Regions from separate parts of the Heyndrickxia sp. MSNUG genome, predicted to be linked through region 1. Evidence: riboswitches for the same ligand, from Rfam matches in the RefSeq annotation. Region 1 holds a riboswitch; the other holds the start of a gene.

Region 1 (9,680 bases):
GTTCCAGCCAATTGGACGTTAAAGAAGCAGCACCTGATGCATCTATTACTAGATCACCAGGAAGATCCCATTGCTTGCCATCATGTTTTTCTACAGTTAGCCCACTAATTTCTTTCTTTTCATTTAGAAGAAGCTTTTTTACTTTACATCCATACCGAAAATCAATGTTTGGAATTTTCTCCAAGCTTTTTTGAATATGACCTTCGAGAAAGGGGCGGCTTTGCTGGATAATTGACAACCCAGAATGAAACCTTTTTTTCTTCCAACCATGATGAAACCATAGTAAATCTTGCGCAAAATCAGAAACAGTTGATCCTTCCTTAACCATTTCATCAATAATCCCCGGAAATAATTCTTCAAGTATTTCTTCTCCGCCCTTTAGTAAGACATGTCCCTGAGATCCTTGTGGCACTCCTTTGCGTAAGGTATTACTGTCGATTTTTTGATCTTTTTCTAATACAATCACTTCTTCAAAAAACTCAGATAATACCCTTGCTGATAGCTTCCCAGCAATGCTTCCACCAATGACAATGGCTCTTTTTCCTTCTATATTGTTTAATGACATCCCCAAACCCCCGCACACACACTCTATGTAACTCTAGCTTTTTAATGTTCCTTTATTGATTTATCTATCATGCAGTAATAAAGAGTTTATAGTAATATTACTAACATAATAGGGATAATTTTACCTAATGGGATGTAGAAAGGAAAGACTTTCAAACATAATAAAAGAGTTTCAGAAAGATATAGGATGGAAAATAAACGACGAAAATGCATGGATTCCCAGATGAATAATTACATGCCGCTAAAGACAGAAAGCGCTGAGGCAGCATAGGAGTTAAGCTGCAGCAACTACCAAATTGTTTATGTGGTATAGTTTTTAAGAGGTCGGTAGAGGCTATCCTACCTAACCATTGATAGGAGTTTTTTTATGTTAGAACAACATTTTGATAAGATACTGAATGTCAGAACGACTGGAGATCAGAAAGGTTTTAATACGTCTCTGCATTACCACAAATATGAACCAACACCTTATGCCGCATTGGAATCTTTCTTCAAGGATTTTCATCTCAATGCAAATGACACAATTGTCGATTTTGGATGCGGTAAGGGAAGGTTAAACTTCTTTCTTAATTACCTTTTTAACACCAATGTAATTGGAATCGAAATGAATGAGGCTTTTTATTACAAAGCAATTGAAAATAAAGATCGGTATTTGAAGTATCACAGAAACAGAGAAGAAAAAATTCATTTTGTTTGCAGTCTGGCTGAGGAATATAAAATCAGGCCATCAGAAAATCGCTTTTATTTTTTCAATCCTTTTTCGGTACAAATTTTTATGAGTGTGGTTAAAAACATCTTGCTTTCTATCGAGGAAAACAGCAGGGAAGTAGATATTATCTTATACTACCCATCAGAGGATTATATTTACTATCTGGAAACACAGAGCCCTTTTACGATGGTAAAAGAATATAATCTGCCTGACCAGAATCCGAATGAGCGTTTTTTGGTGTACCGCCTGTCTTTTGAATAAAGGTATAAAATAACTTAGCCCCAGTATTTGTTACTGAGGCTAGGTTTGTTATTTTCTTGTATTTTGCGGATGGTCATCATTTGCCAGTTCGGCTGCTTTCGCATTCAATTCAACCTGCTCAGGAGATTTACACCCTGGAATTACGGCTGTTACGGCAGAATGTTTCAAGCACCAAGCTAACGCCCAGGTAGCCATCGGTATTTCATGGGGTACTTCCGTCCGGCTTATTTCTTCAACTTGCTTTAAAAGACTCGCTGTTTCTTCAAAATCATGCTTTGAACGAACATCGTCACTTCTAAAAACGGCACCTGGCTTGTACTTACCGCTCAAATAACCGCTGGCAAGCGGGACCCGTGCAAGCACTCCAAGATTTTGCCTTTCGCTAGAAGGAAAAATCTTATCCTCAGGCTTTCGATCGAGCCGATTATAAACAACTTGAATAGCTCCCACATTTACATTAGATGCGTGATCTGTTTGGTAGCTTTCTTCATTCGACCTGAGGGAGATTCCAAGGTGACGTATTTTCCCTGCCTGTACCTGCTTATCAAGCATCGTCCAGAGCTCATCGTTGTTAAATTCTTCATCAGTACAGGAATGGGCCTGATAAAGGTCTATGTATTCCGTTTGTAAGGATTTTAATGATGCGTCTAGCTGAGAGAGTACATCGCTTGCACTCCAATGTCTAGTCCGGTCAAAATTATTGTGAAAATGGTGACCGAATTTCGTAGCCACAATCCATTCTTCACGCTTGCTCCGGCTAAGATAGTCCCCAATCAGTGATTCAGATAGGTGATCTCCATAGCACTCTGCAGTATCAATGAAATTGATTCCGGTTTCGCTGCCTTTATTTAAGATGGCATCGACCTCATATTGAGTAAATTCCTTTCCCCATTCACCTCCATACTGCCACGTACCAATCCCAACGACCGATATGTCCAAATCCGTTTTTCCTAACCTTCTGTACTTCATCCTATCACCTCGTAAAAGTATATAGATCAATCATAACATGAGTTCATTTATTGCTGAAACTTTACGAATTTTAAAGGATTCTGCCATCGTAAGAAGAATTACTAAAGATTGGGATACTGAAAGAGGGGGAATGAATTTGGAAGAGAAAGTGTTGATAGCAATACAAGATGATTATCCTGAAGACTTTGCATGGTGCTATGGCTGCGGCAGAATGAATGAACATGGACATCACTTTCGAACCGGCTGGCTTGAAGACAAAACGATGACGATTTACGCTCCAAAACCAGAGCATATGGCATTGCCAGGCTATGTTTACGGAGGGCTGATTGGGTCACTGGTAGACTGCCACGGAACTGGCTCAGCGGCTCTGGCACTGCACAGGAAGAATGGACATGAGCCAGGGGATTCAGCGGAACCGCCTAGATTTGTAACTGCTTCTTTACACGTTGATTTCCTGAAACCGACTCCGCATGGTACTGTTTTGAAAGCAATTGGCACTGTACAGGAAATCCACCCTAAGAAATTTAAAGTAGAAACAGAGGTATTTGCAGGAGATATGCTTTGCGCAAGGGGAGAGGTTGTTGCTGTTGTGATGCCCAGCAGTTTTACGGCAAAGGAGCAGCATAACTAGACTGTAGTTGTTATGTTTTTGTAGATTAACCCAAAAAACCCAGAATATTACATTCTGGGTTTTCTGATCCTCTATTATTTTACGGGTTCTAACAAAGAAGTAGGCAGATATCCTTCATCACTAGATTCTTTCATTTTTACCTTCGTACGGCGTATGTCTCTTTCAAGGATTTCAACTTCACTATCTTGTTTAATTTCTTTCACCTGATTTTCACTCACGATTTTATCAACACCATCAACGTCGTTTACCTCTATCAATTTATATAATTCGTCATAAGCTTCTGGAGTCAGCGCCAGATACGCATCCGTTTGGACGATTGCGTTATCACCTTTTTGAAGAGTACTGTCTTTAACTTCTTGCTCGCTTTTTTTATAAGTATCCTTCATATTCTGGATGATTACTGGTGTTTCCTGTTTAATTTTCTCCGCTGCTTCTTTTGTTTTTTCACCTGTTACTGCAGCTGCGTTTTTTGTTTCTTCTTCTATTTGTTTTGCACTTTGCTCTGCATCTTCACTGCTGCAGCCTGACCCGATCAGGATAGTCAAACTGAGGGGAATAGCCAGATATCTTATAGAAAAAGGCATTCAAAATATCCTCCTTTTCATGTCTGTTCTTTTTAGTAAAATACCACTCGCTTCTTTATATGAAACATTCATCCTTTTCCAAAAATAATCACCTTCAACAATGTCCTGTTCAATCGAATGCATCCAGGCTACTTATCATATTGTTCAGTTTGCTCAATCCTTATTTTCGTATCGACAAAGTATGGCAGTTTTATAATAATTAAGATAACAATCTGTTTTTTTGAAGGTGAGGTAATAGCTTGAGAGAGAATAAAGTCGCAATTGTTACTGGCGCCAGCCGATTGAAGGGTATTGGTGCTGCAATATGTCGCGAGCTGGCAGCTGCAGGCTTTGATATATTTTTTACTTATTGGACTGAATATGACAAAGAAATGCCCTGGGGTATGCTGAATGAAGAACCACAGGAACTAAAAGATGAACTTGACAAGATGGGTGTGAAATCTTTCTGTATGGAATTGGATTTGACCAAGGAGGACTCACCACAAAAGCTTATTGAATCACTTACTTTAGTTGGGCGACACGCGGATGTTTTGGTGAACAATGCGGCCTATTCTACGAGCAATGACTTTACCAATCTGACACCAGCAGAATTGGACCGGCATTATTTAGTCAACATTCGGGCCACAACACTCTTGAGCATTGAATTTGCAAGGAAGTTTAACAAAGGTACTGGCGGAAGAATTATAAACATGACATCGGGACAATTTAAAGGTCCCATGCCAGGAGAGCTTGCATATGCCACAACAAAAGGAGCAATCGATGCATTGACGATAACTTTATCGGCGGAATTGGCTTCAAGGGGCATAACCGTAAATGCTGTCAATCCAGGCCCAACCGACACAGGATGGATGGATGAAGAGACAAAAAAAGCACTGTTGCTGAGGTTTCCATTTGGGCGAGTAGGAAAGGCTGAGGACGCAGCAAAACTGGTTAAATTCCTGGCAAGTAAAGAGGCTGATTGGATTACTGGTCAAATTCTTCATTCAGAAGGTGGATTTTTAAGATAATGAATTATTTAATGTGGGATTAGAGGGGAAAGAAGCATGGATACGCAAATCATACCGGCACCTATCGAGGCTGCAAAGAGATTTATTAAAGATCGTTTCCCATTATGTGATGCCGCACTGCTTGCAGGCAGTGTAGTCAGGGGGGAAGCAACACCAACCTCAGATTTAGATATAGTGATTTTTGATTGTAAAGTGAAGTCACCTTACAGGGAATCATTAAGAACATTTGGCTGGCCAGTAGAGGTTTTTGTCCATAATCTCCATTCGTATAAAATATTTTTCGAAAATGATGCTAAAAGGGCAAGACCAAGCTTGCCAAGGATGGTATCTGAAGGAATAGTTCTCAAGGACAGCGAAATATTGCCAGCGATCAGAGAGGAAGCAGCAGTCATAATCGAAAATGGGCCTGAATTGTGGACAGAAAAAGAGATTGAAATGAAGCGCTATATTATTACAGATACACTTGATGATTTCATCGGCTCAACAAAAAGAGCTGAAGAACTCTTTATTGCAAATGCCTTGGCTGATCTTTTACATGAGTTTGTGCTAAGGACAAATAAACATTGGATTGGAAATTCAAAATGGATGTTCAGGGAATTAACCAAATTTGATCCACACTTTGCAAACTGTTTTGTTCAAGCCTTTGACAACTATTATAAAAATGGAGAAAAAAATCAGGTCGTCGAACTTGCAGACTCCATTTTAGAACCGTTTGGAGGTCAATTATTTGAAGGGTTTTCGATAAAGTAAACAAAAGCAGCCAAGCAGGCTGCTTTTTTCTTTATATTTATGAGAATTCAAGCCCTGAAAGAAAATAGAAGCAGGAATGCAGTTATTCCTTGGACACATATGCTTAACAGTGCAAAGAAAATAATGATTTGCTGTTCTGAAAGAATCGTTGAAGGCAACCCGCAAATAGCGGGATTCATGACAACCGCACCTGCCATTGTACCCATAATCGCACCAATTCCGCCATTATAAATTCCCGCTATCAATGTTTGTGCATTCAACAGCGAGCCAAACAGCCATCCTATTCCTATTCCCAGCAATAGATTGAGCAGACCAGTTATTTCAAATTCAGCAGGAAAAAGCAAAAAAAGGTTCAAAGAGGCAACAAGACTTAATGTGCTGCTGGAAGTCTTAACCGAGATATAGCCAAACCTGTCGTTGAATAATAACTTGGACTTACTCAGTACAAAATATAGCCAAACACCGAAGGCAACATTAATAAAAGTGGTAGAAATTAAGATGATTTGCATTGGAGACCTCCATCTAACCCCTGTAGGCAAAGGCAGCCACTAAGCAAAAGCTGCTTATGATAAATATTTCGATCATCAACAAGAAAAGAATTCCCTCAGAGGCAGCTGCTCCGATCATTGGAGCTATAATTCCCATCATTAGTCCGTTAATATACCCGGTCAATAAGGTTTGGTAGTCAAATAGGTTGCCAAAGAAGATGCCAGTTAGACTTCCAATTATCACTGCAACAAGGGTAGCCTCAAGAAAATACAATGGATAAAGATTGATGAAAATGAGCCCGGTACCAAGTGCCATTCCTCCCCCGGCAACCATGGCGATATTCATCCCCAAATGAAAACCGATTTGCTTCCTTCGATTGTAAAGGTAAATATACAAAACGTATGCTGATAAAAAATTCACTGGATAGAATACTACAATCCATTCCGGCATCAAATATCACCTCACGTTCAATGTATGCAGAATGGATCCAATAGTGTTTCAACACTTCTCCATTTTCAATAGTAATTTGGCTGATTTTTTCCCGTACGAAATAGAAAAATTTCAGACTCCACCCCTTTTAATTGTTGTTTTCCAATATTGTGTTGAAAGGAGGGGGTTTTTAGAAAAAACAGTTGAAATAAGAAAATATAAAGAAATTCAGAATAAAAAAAGCTTCCCAATTATAAAATGTATGATAAAATAAATTAGTTCAAAATCATATAAATCCGTCTTTACGGAAGAGGTTCTAGCTACCCTCTCAAAAAAACTAAGGATAAACAGTACTGCTGTCTTAGTAGTGCTGTTTTTTTCCGTTTAAAAGGAGATTTTTAGAATGAAAAATGAAAAAGCTGTAGTTGTTTTCAGCGGCGGCCAGGACAGTACCACTTGTTTGTTCTGGGCGAAGGAGCAATTTGCAGAAGTAGAAGCGGTAACCTTTGATTATAACCAGAGGCACCGGACAGAAATTGATTGCGCGAAAGAAATAACGAAAGAACTCGGAATCAGACATCATATTCTTGATATGAGTCTGTTAAATCAGTTAGCACCTAATGCACTGACAAGAGATGAAATAGAAGTGAAGGACGGGGAAGATGGAGGCTTGCCGTCAACCTTCGTACCAGGGAGAAACTTATTGTTTATGTCTTTTGCAGGTGTGCTGGCAAGCCAGGTAAATGCCAAACACATCGTGACTGGTGTTTGTGAAACAGACTTCAGCGGATACCCGGATTGCAGGGATATTTTCATTAAGTCGTTGAACGTCACATTGAACCTTTCGATGGACGAGAATTTTGTCATACACACGCCTTTAATGTGGCTGAATAAAGCGGAGACTTGGAAGCTCGCAGATCAATTGGGTGCTTTTGATTTTGTCCGAACCAAAACCTTAACTTGTTATAACGGCATCATAGCTGACGGATGCGGAGTCTGCCCGGCCTGTCTATTGAGAAAAAAGGGGCTCGATGAGTTCCTGGAAGGAGCTGTTTAATCATGTTCGGTTTTCGTATTGTAGAGCAGCTACAAAAAATAGATCAGGATATTAAGAGAGAACAGTTAAAATATCATTCAAAACGTGTGCTTGTCAGCAAGGAGTTCACCTTTGATTCTGCTCATCACCTTCATGCTTATGAAGGGAAGTGCAAGAATCTGCACGGTCATACCTATAAAGTTATTTTTGGGCTGAGCGGCTTTGTCGATGAGCGCGGCCTGATGATCGACTTTGGCGATATTAAAGAAATATGGAAATCAAAAATTGAAATCTATCTTGATCACAAATACTTAAATGAAACGCTTCCTCCGATGAATACAACTGCCGAAAATATGGTGGTATGGATTTATGAAAAAATGGCAGGAGCCCTTTTAGAAAGACAGGATCTATATGATGGCGCCAGAGTGGAGTTCGTTCGCCTTTATGAAACTCCTACAAGCTATGCCGAAGCGAGACGGGAGTGGATGGAGCTTGAGTAAGATACCAGTTATCGAAATATTTGGCCCCACCATCCAGGGTGAAGGGATGGTTATCGGCCAGAAGACCATGTTCGTGCGAACCGCTGGCTGTGACTACTCGTGCGCATGGTGCGATTCTTCTTTTACATGGGATGGGTCGGGAAAAGATCTGATCACGCAGATGACCGCCGAGGAAATTTTGGCGCATTTGCAGTCGCTTGGCGGCGAAGGCTTTTCATATGTAACGATATCAGGCGGAAACCCAGCTCTCTTAACCAATTTATCTAGTTTGATTGCTTTGCTAAAAGAGAAAAACATTAAAATTTGCCTGGAGACCCAGGGCAGCAGGTGGCAGGATTGGTTTTTACAAATCGATGAACTTACACTTTCCCCAAAACCGCCAAGTTCAGGAATGATTACAGATTATAAAATTTTGGATACTATCATTGATCGTGTTCAACATCAGACAGACCAAAATGTTAGCTTGAAGGTCGTTGTCTTTAATGATGCTGATTATGAGTACGCCAAAACAATCCACATGAGGTACCCGGAAATTCCATTCTTTTTACAGGTTGGAAATGATGATATTACTACTGCAGAAGATGAGAAGTTAGTTTCAAGCTTACTTAATAAATATGAATGGCTTGTTAATAAAGCAATGATGGACCATGACCTGAAGAACGTCAGGGTCTTGCCCCAATTGCACACGTACATCTGGGGAAACAAAAGGGGAGTTTAGATTAATAGGAGGGTAGAAGATGAGAATCTTTTTTTATTTAATTTCGATCATTACCGCAAATGTTATAACCGCGGCCTTTGCGCCGCTTCACTTAGGAATGTTCATTGTGCCAATGGGAACATTGCTCATTGGTGCCACATTTATTTTCCGTGACCTTGTCCAGAATAAATATGGCCGTGCCATGACGTATCTATTCATCGGTGCAGCACTTGTACAATCAGCTATCGTATCTTACATTCTGGGAGATACACTTTTAATTGTATTTGCTTCCGCATTGAGCTTTGCCGTAGCGGAAACGACAGATACTGAAATTTACACAAGGCTGAAGCTGCCAATGAGCTGGAGAGTATTTTATAGTGGTTTGGTTGGGGGACTGCTTGATTCCGTTATCTTTGTTGTTATTGGCTTAAGCCCGATCGGAGCAAATTTCCTTCCTTGGGAAGCAGTGCCTGCAGCCATCTTAGGACAGGTGATTGTGAAAACGCTCATTCAGGCAATTGGCGCGATGCTGTTGAACCCTATAAGCAATATATTCAACAATAAAGCTGTTTCAAATTAAAATGACAGAAGGTGCTGAATGAAAATTCAGCACCTTCTGTCATTTTATCTTACAATCAATGAATATGTTCTTGCCCCATACCTCCGCCCATTACGAATAATAAAACACCAACAGCAATTAATAAAATAGCCCAGACCAATTCGAAATTGACTAGATACTTTTTAAATTTGGCTATTCCTAAATGATAGACTGACAGGGAAATAACAGTCATGGAAGTTAACATAACCATTTCATGCACGATCCATAATGGCACAAGGTCCATGATGCTTGAAGCTTCAAGAATAAATGGTGCAAATAAGAGCCCTGATCCATGTGTGGATGAGGCCAGGAATGACCAGAGGATTAGCTGCCCATAACCTACATTCAATCCGCCAGCCCACTTGAAATGGCGGTAATACCGAAACAGCCTGTATATACCATAAATAACGATGAATGCAGCTATAGATAAGTGAACAGTGCCAGCAGGCAAATGGA
Region 2 (6,140 bases), 1.7 Mb from region 1:
TGGCCGACCCTTGAAATCAACTGAATTAGGGGAACAGAAACTTAATAAAACAAAAGCATTGGCGATTCTTTCTTCAGACGCATTATCCTCAGTTGCATACGGTCCCGAACAAATTTTGATTGTTCTTTTTACAATCAGTGCAGCGGCATTTTGGTATTCGGTACCAATAGCGATCGGGGTTTTAATATTATTGACAGCACTTATTCTTTCATACAGGCAGATTATTTTTGCTTACCCACACGGTGGAGGAGCATATGTGGTTTCTAAAGAAAACCTAGGTGTTAATCCAGGGCTGATTGCAGGTGGTTCACTATTAGTAGATTACATATTGACAGTGGCTGTAAGTGTCTCCGCAGGTACGGATGCCTTAACATCTGCTTTTCCAGGATTGCATAATTACAATGTCCTTATTGCTATTATATTTGTTCTGTTTATTACTACTCTTAATCTTAGAGGAGTTACAGAATCAGCTAGCATCTTGGCTTATCCGGTCTATTTATTTGTGTTAGCATTATTCATCTTAATCGGTGCCGGTGTTTACAAAATCGTTACTGGAGATATTTCGGGAAATCTCCATGAACCTATCGGGACTCCAGTCGCCGGATTAACATTATTCTTGTTGTTAAAAGCATTTGCTTCTGGCAGTTCAGCATTAACAGGAGTAGAAGCCATTTCAAATGCGATCCCTAATTTCAAAGATCCTGCTCCAAAGAATGCAGCTAAAACTCTAACGGCTATGGGTGCGTTGCTTGCCTTGCTATTTTCGGGAATTGTATACCTGGCTTATTATTATGGTATTGCGCCAAATGAAAAGGTAACAGTTGTATCACAGATTGCCGAAGAAACATTTGGACGCAATGCAATGTATTACCTCATACAGGGAACAACTGCGTTAATCTTAATACTAGCCGCGAATACGGGATATACAGCTTTCCCATTACTGGCAGTGAATCTTGCAAAAGATAAATTTATTCCAAGGATGTTTACAGTCAGAGGCGATCGATTGGGATACTCCAATGGTATTATCATTCTGGCATTGGCTTCTATACTTTTAATTGTATTTTTTAAAGGGCAAACAGAACATTTAATTCCATTATATGCAGTTGGTGTATTCATTCCATTCACTTTGTCACAAACAGGAATGATGGTTAAATGGATTCGCGAAAAACCCGAGGGCTGGGTTACCAAATTAATCATTAATTCTACAGGTGCTGTCATTAGCTTTATTGTCATGCTTATGTTTTTCCTGACAAAGTTTGCTCAGGTATGGTCGGTATTAATCTTTTTGCCGCTCATCATCCTTATGTTCCATCGGATTAAAAAACATTATAACGCGGTAGGCGATCAACTAAGGATTACAACCTGTGAACCTGCTCTTGCAGTTGAAGGGAATGTCATTATTGTCCCTGTGGCAGGAATAACTCATGTAGTAGAAAACTCTCTAAACTATGCAAAATCTCTATCTGCAGATCAGATTATTGCTGTTTATGTTGCTTTTGAAAGAGATGAGGAAAAGAAGTTTGAAGAAAAATGGAATGAATGGCAGCCCGATATCAGACTGGTTACACTGCACTCCCATTACAGGAGTATTATAAATCCGCTGACGAAATTTGTTGATACTGTGCAACGTAAAGCGAGTGAAGCGAACTATGTGGTTACAGTAATTATACCACAATTTATTCCTAAGAAAGGCTGGCATAATATCCTTCATAACCAATCTAGTTTGCTAATCCGTTCATTCTTGCTTTATAGAAAAAACGTAATTGTCACCACTGTGCCTTATCATTTGAAAAAATAGTAAAGGTCTAAGGAGACAATAAAAAAGCTTGGACAGAAAAAATGTCCAAGCTTTTTTCATGTTTATCGTAAACAGAGTTAAACCAATTTTTCCAGATTCACGCGCTTGTGGATGGCGAGCATGACGGGGATGCCGATTGCCATCACTGTTAATTCGCCGGCAGCTGTTGTCAGCCAGGTGAACCAGAACGGCAATTGGAATGCAAGGTTCAATTCAATGGCGATCAGGAACATCGTGAAGGTGAAAACCAAAGTGTTCACGGCCATCCGTACGATAATGCTCTTAATATATTTTGCTGTGAAAATTGTAACGAGCAATGAAATCACAGACTGGCCAACTCCGAAAACAAGGTCATAAGCGACCATCGGAGAAAAGAGCAGGTTCGTTAAAAATACGCCTAATACGATTCCATAAAAATATTTCTTATTGAAAACAATCAAGTGGTTGAACATTTCTGATACACGGAATTGGACGTTCGTGAAGCCAAATGGCTGAATAATAGCAGAAACGGCAATATATAATGCTGCGAGGATACCGTTCCGGACAATCGTTCTCGTATTCATTCTTCATCTCTCCTAGTTTTTTAACGTGGGATGGTTACGAACCACGTTTGTTATGAAGTCAATTTAAAATTATATAGGATAAAAGACCTTATCACAATATAATTTTCGGGTTCGAAAATAATAAGAAAAGGAGTTTTCACAAATGGAAATTAGATCCTATTCTACGGCAGATGCCCCTGCATTACTGAAATTGTTCAAAGGAACGATTCTAAGTGTTAACCTCGGAGATTATACACAAGAGCAATGCGGAATCTGGGCTAATAGCTTTTCCAGTATAGAAAGTTTAGACAGCAGGCTAAAAAACAGTTTTGCATTGGCAGCTGAGGTGGATGGGGTATTGGCAGGTTTCGGGAACCTTAACTCCGAGAGGGAAATTGATCTCTTATACACACATAAAAACTATCAAGCGAGAGGCATTGGTTCAGCGATTTTAAAAAAACTGGAATCAGTTGCATGCTTGAAGGGATATGAGGAGCTGACTACAGAAGCCAGCATGACAGCCGTGAACTTTTTTCTTTCAAAAGGATACGTTGAGGTGAAAAAGCAAAACAAGCGGGTAAGAGGAATGGAGTTTATTAATTTTATTATGACGAAAAAACTTCAATAGCGGGATGAACGAACCTAGAACCACAGCTTGATCACAGAATGATTGTTTTGCAATAAAAATCCCTGTCAAAACTCTTGTTTAAGTCTGCCGCTTACTTGAGCAGGATTTTCAGAAAAACAGAGAAACAGACACAAAAACAGGATTGACCTCACTTCTTTTTTAGGTTATCATTATACCAATAGGGGTAATGGTATAAATGGTTCATCAAGACTAAATTTATCCCTGAATAATATCAGGAATGATTTTTAAATATAAGGAGGAATAATAATGAGTAAAAAAGTAGCAATTATCGCAAGTAATGGTGGCTTATTTGATGCTTATAAAGTATTTAATATCGCAACAGCGGCGGCTGCAACTGATCAGGAAGTAGCTGTGTTTTTTACATTTGAAGGCTTGAATTTAATCCATAAGGAAGCATACAAGCAGCTTCCGATGCCTGAAGGAAAAGAACATTTTGCAGAAGGTTTTGCCAAGGCCAACGTTCCTGCTATTCCAGAATTAGTTGAAATGGCTGTAGAAATGGGCGTTAAGTTCATTGGCTGCCAAATGACAATGGATGTAATGGGACTTGAAAAAGAAGCTTTTGTTGATGGAATTGAAGTAGGCGGAGCTGTAACATTCCTAGAGTTTGCAACAGATGCAGATGTTACTTTGACTTTCTAAGTTTTTAACTCTTTTTGTAATCTTTGTTGCTATTGTAACGAGAATAAAATGAGGTACCTTTGTTAAAACAGAACCAGAGTACCCATATCCTTTAAAATAGACCGAAAGAACAATCTCATGTGCGGCCTTTTCCCATATTCTATTGGGAAAAGGCCGTTTTATTTTTCTTGAAATGTTTTTACCCGAATGAACCCCTGTATGTATGAGATTTTACTGATTGCTGGCCAACGTAGCTTTCTCGGTTACATTCACCATCCAGGACACAATTGTCGTACTATCACGAACATTGTTTTCCTGAATTCCTTTTAATAAAGTCCCTACACTTTCTACATTAGAAGAATTCGAGAAAACCTGGAAAATGTCTTGCGGATTGGAGAAACGTTCCCCAGGGCATTCTATTAAACCGTCTGTTGTCAGCAAAAGATGGTTAATGCCATGCCGCAGTTCCTTTCTGCCCGTGCTGTAGCAGGGGACCGGCATCTCAAAAGTGTTCACCTGTCCAATCCACTCATAGAATTGCCTTTGATTTACTTGATGCTGACCGAAGGCGGCTAACTCAGGATGATGTAAATATAAAATACAGTCGCCAACCGAGAACCACCAGCAGTATCTGCCTTTCCTTGATGCAATCAAACAGGCGGTTTCTCCTTTAACTCTACTGCATTCAGCCATAAATTCTTTGCTGCGAAATAGGTTTAGCACCATTTTTTCCAGGCTTATGAATGCTTGCTCTGGCTGCAGAGATAAACAATCTTTTATCTCATTTTTTCGATGTTCAAAGGTTTTGACAACCAATTCTGCGCTTTCGGCGGAATTATGGGCATCCAAAAGAATGACAAACTCCCAATCTTGTTTTTCATCAATCCATAACAAGCAGGCGTCCTCATTCTTGTATTGACCTGCAGAGGAATTCCCTCCGTAACGGCCAACAACAACTTGGCCAAATGGTTCAATGCTTATGGTATCGACAAAAGTCTTCTGGCTTCCTACCCAGCTAAAATCATAAACTTTATTCATATCCATATAAAACCGCCTTTTGGTTCATGGGGTGCCAAACACCATAAACAGTATGGCTGACACGCTGATTGATAATCGAACCAGAAATTTGAATCACGCCAGCATGCTTGCTGCCAACAAAACAATCCTCCACTACAATCACGCCTTTTCAAAATATTTCTAAAATTATAATATAATGTAAGCTTAAAAGATATCATAATTATAAAAAAACTCCCTAAACCAGGGAGTTTTAAACACGTGATGTCAATGGTTCTTAATAAAATAAGCAGGGAGCTAAAATAATTATTTTAGCTCCCTGCTTATTTTTTATTTTATAAGACTATTAATTTTCGTTTTCATCATCCATTTCATCTTGCTGTTCGCCATCACTTGGGCCATTATCCTGGTCAACGCCATCCCCACATGCTGTAAGGCCGCCTAAAATCACACTTAGTGCCAACCCGCTTGCTAATAGTTTCTTTTTTAGTATCATGAATAACAGCTCCTTATTATTTGATTGTTGCTTAAAGAGTAACTACCCTTTATTTTGTGAAGACAAACTTACTTGAATTGTCGACCACATCTTGAACTATATTATTAGTCTATTTATCCGAACTTTGATTTGTTGGAATAAGATAGATTTTACTAAAGAGAGAAAACGGAGAGCTGAGATATGGAGGCTGGAATTTAATCATTACTCTTTATAACAACCAACCAATCATGCTTTAACTTACTAAAAGTAAGCAATATAAATTATAATATGATGGAAGAGTTAATAAGCTAGCTATCTCATGATGTTTACTAAAAAGAATCGGACAGGGCCGACAAAGGAGGGGTAAATCATGTTCCAAAGAGATATTAAAGATCATTGGACAGTACAATATGAAGAAAAGGATTTTCCGCATGTCCAAATGGGACTTGTTTTAAATCCACAGAGATGGCGGGAATTGGATCCATTTATCCTGATGGCAGAGGACTGGTTCAAGCGCGGGACATTTTCCGATCATCCACACCGTGGTTTTCAAACGATAACGTATGTGATAGACGGAAGGCTTGAACATATTGATAATCACGGCGGGCACAGCATTCTTGAGGCTGGGGATATTCAATATATGAATGCCGGGTCTGGAGCGAGACATGCAGAAGAGGCAGTTGATGACGACATTGCTCATACACTGCAGTTATGGCTGAACCTTCCTAAAGAGCTAAAGAGTACAAAAACCTCTTATCAGAATGTGTATTCTGAAACCGCCCCAATCGTCCAGTTTAAAGGCGGCTCCGTTAAGGTGTACTCAGGCGAAACCGCTGGGGTAAAAGGACCGCTTGAACCATTAGTGCCTTTTGCACTTGCTGAAATAAGCTTATCTGAAGGAGCTGACTTCACTTACGAGCTTCCAGAGGGGTACAATGCATTTCTATATGTTCTTTCTGGTGACCTTATGGCAGGTATCGGAGAAACCAGCCTGAAAAAATCAACAGCGGCGACGTTAACCTTCAACGATGGCGGTGATGG

Evidence for each region. Region 1 has a riboswitch for preQ1 ahead of queC (7-cyano-7-deazaguanine synthase QueC). Riboswitches for the same ligand answer to the same signal wherever they lie in the genome.
Region 2: it holds a riboswitch for preQ1, as region 1 does, so the genes downstream of both, AABM38_RS04655 (QueT transporter family protein) here and queC (7-cyano-7-deazaguanine synthase QueC) in region 1, are expected to answer to the same signal.

What each region holds. Positions count from the first base shown of each region.
Region 1 is NZ_CP150978.1:2,616,116-2,625,795, forward strand. Features, by position in the region: gene AABM38_RS13095 (FAD-dependent oxidoreductase) at 1-565, opposite strand, end outside; gene AABM38_RS13100 (methyltransferase) at 932-1,534, shown strand; gene AABM38_RS13105 (aldo/keto reductase) at 1,583-2,503, opposite strand; gene AABM38_RS13110 (PaaI family thioesterase) at 2,640-3,134, shown strand; gene AABM38_RS13115 (hypothetical protein) at 3,209-3,718, opposite strand; gene AABM38_RS13120 (SDR family oxidoreductase) at 3,958-4,725, shown strand; gene AABM38_RS13125 (nucleotidyltransferase domain-containing protein) at 4,762-5,475, shown strand; gene AABM38_RS13130 (hypothetical protein) at 5,523-5,984, opposite strand; gene AABM38_RS13135 (hypothetical protein) at 5,998-6,414, opposite strand; PreQ1 riboswitch class I at 6,698-6,740, shown strand; gene queC (7-cyano-7-deazaguanine synthase QueC) at 6,797-7,450, shown strand; gene queD (6-carboxytetrahydropterin synthase QueD) at 7,453-7,929, shown strand; gene queE (7-carboxy-7-deazaguanine synthase QueE) at 7,922-8,647, shown strand; gene AABM38_RS13155 (VUT family protein) at 8,667-9,206, shown strand; gene AABM38_RS13160 (hypothetical protein) at 9,262-9,680, opposite strand, start outside.
Region 2 is NZ_CP150978.1:943,903-950,042, forward strand. Features, by position in the region: gene AABM38_RS04650 (APC family permease) at 1-1,798, shown strand, start outside; gene AABM38_RS04655 (QueT transporter family protein) at 1,876-2,361, opposite strand; PreQ1 riboswitch class I at 2,368-2,412, opposite strand; gene AABM38_RS04660 (GNAT family N-acetyltransferase) at 2,504-2,968, shown strand; gene AABM38_RS04665 (DsrE/DsrF/DrsH-like family protein) at 3,236-3,631, shown strand; gene AABM38_RS04670 (protein phosphatase 2C domain-containing protein) at 3,842-4,648, opposite strand; gene AABM38_RS04675 (hypothetical protein) at 4,641-4,781, opposite strand; gene AABM38_RS04680 (hypothetical protein) at 4,971-5,120, opposite strand; gene AABM38_RS04685 (pirin family protein) at 5,470-6,140, shown strand, end outside.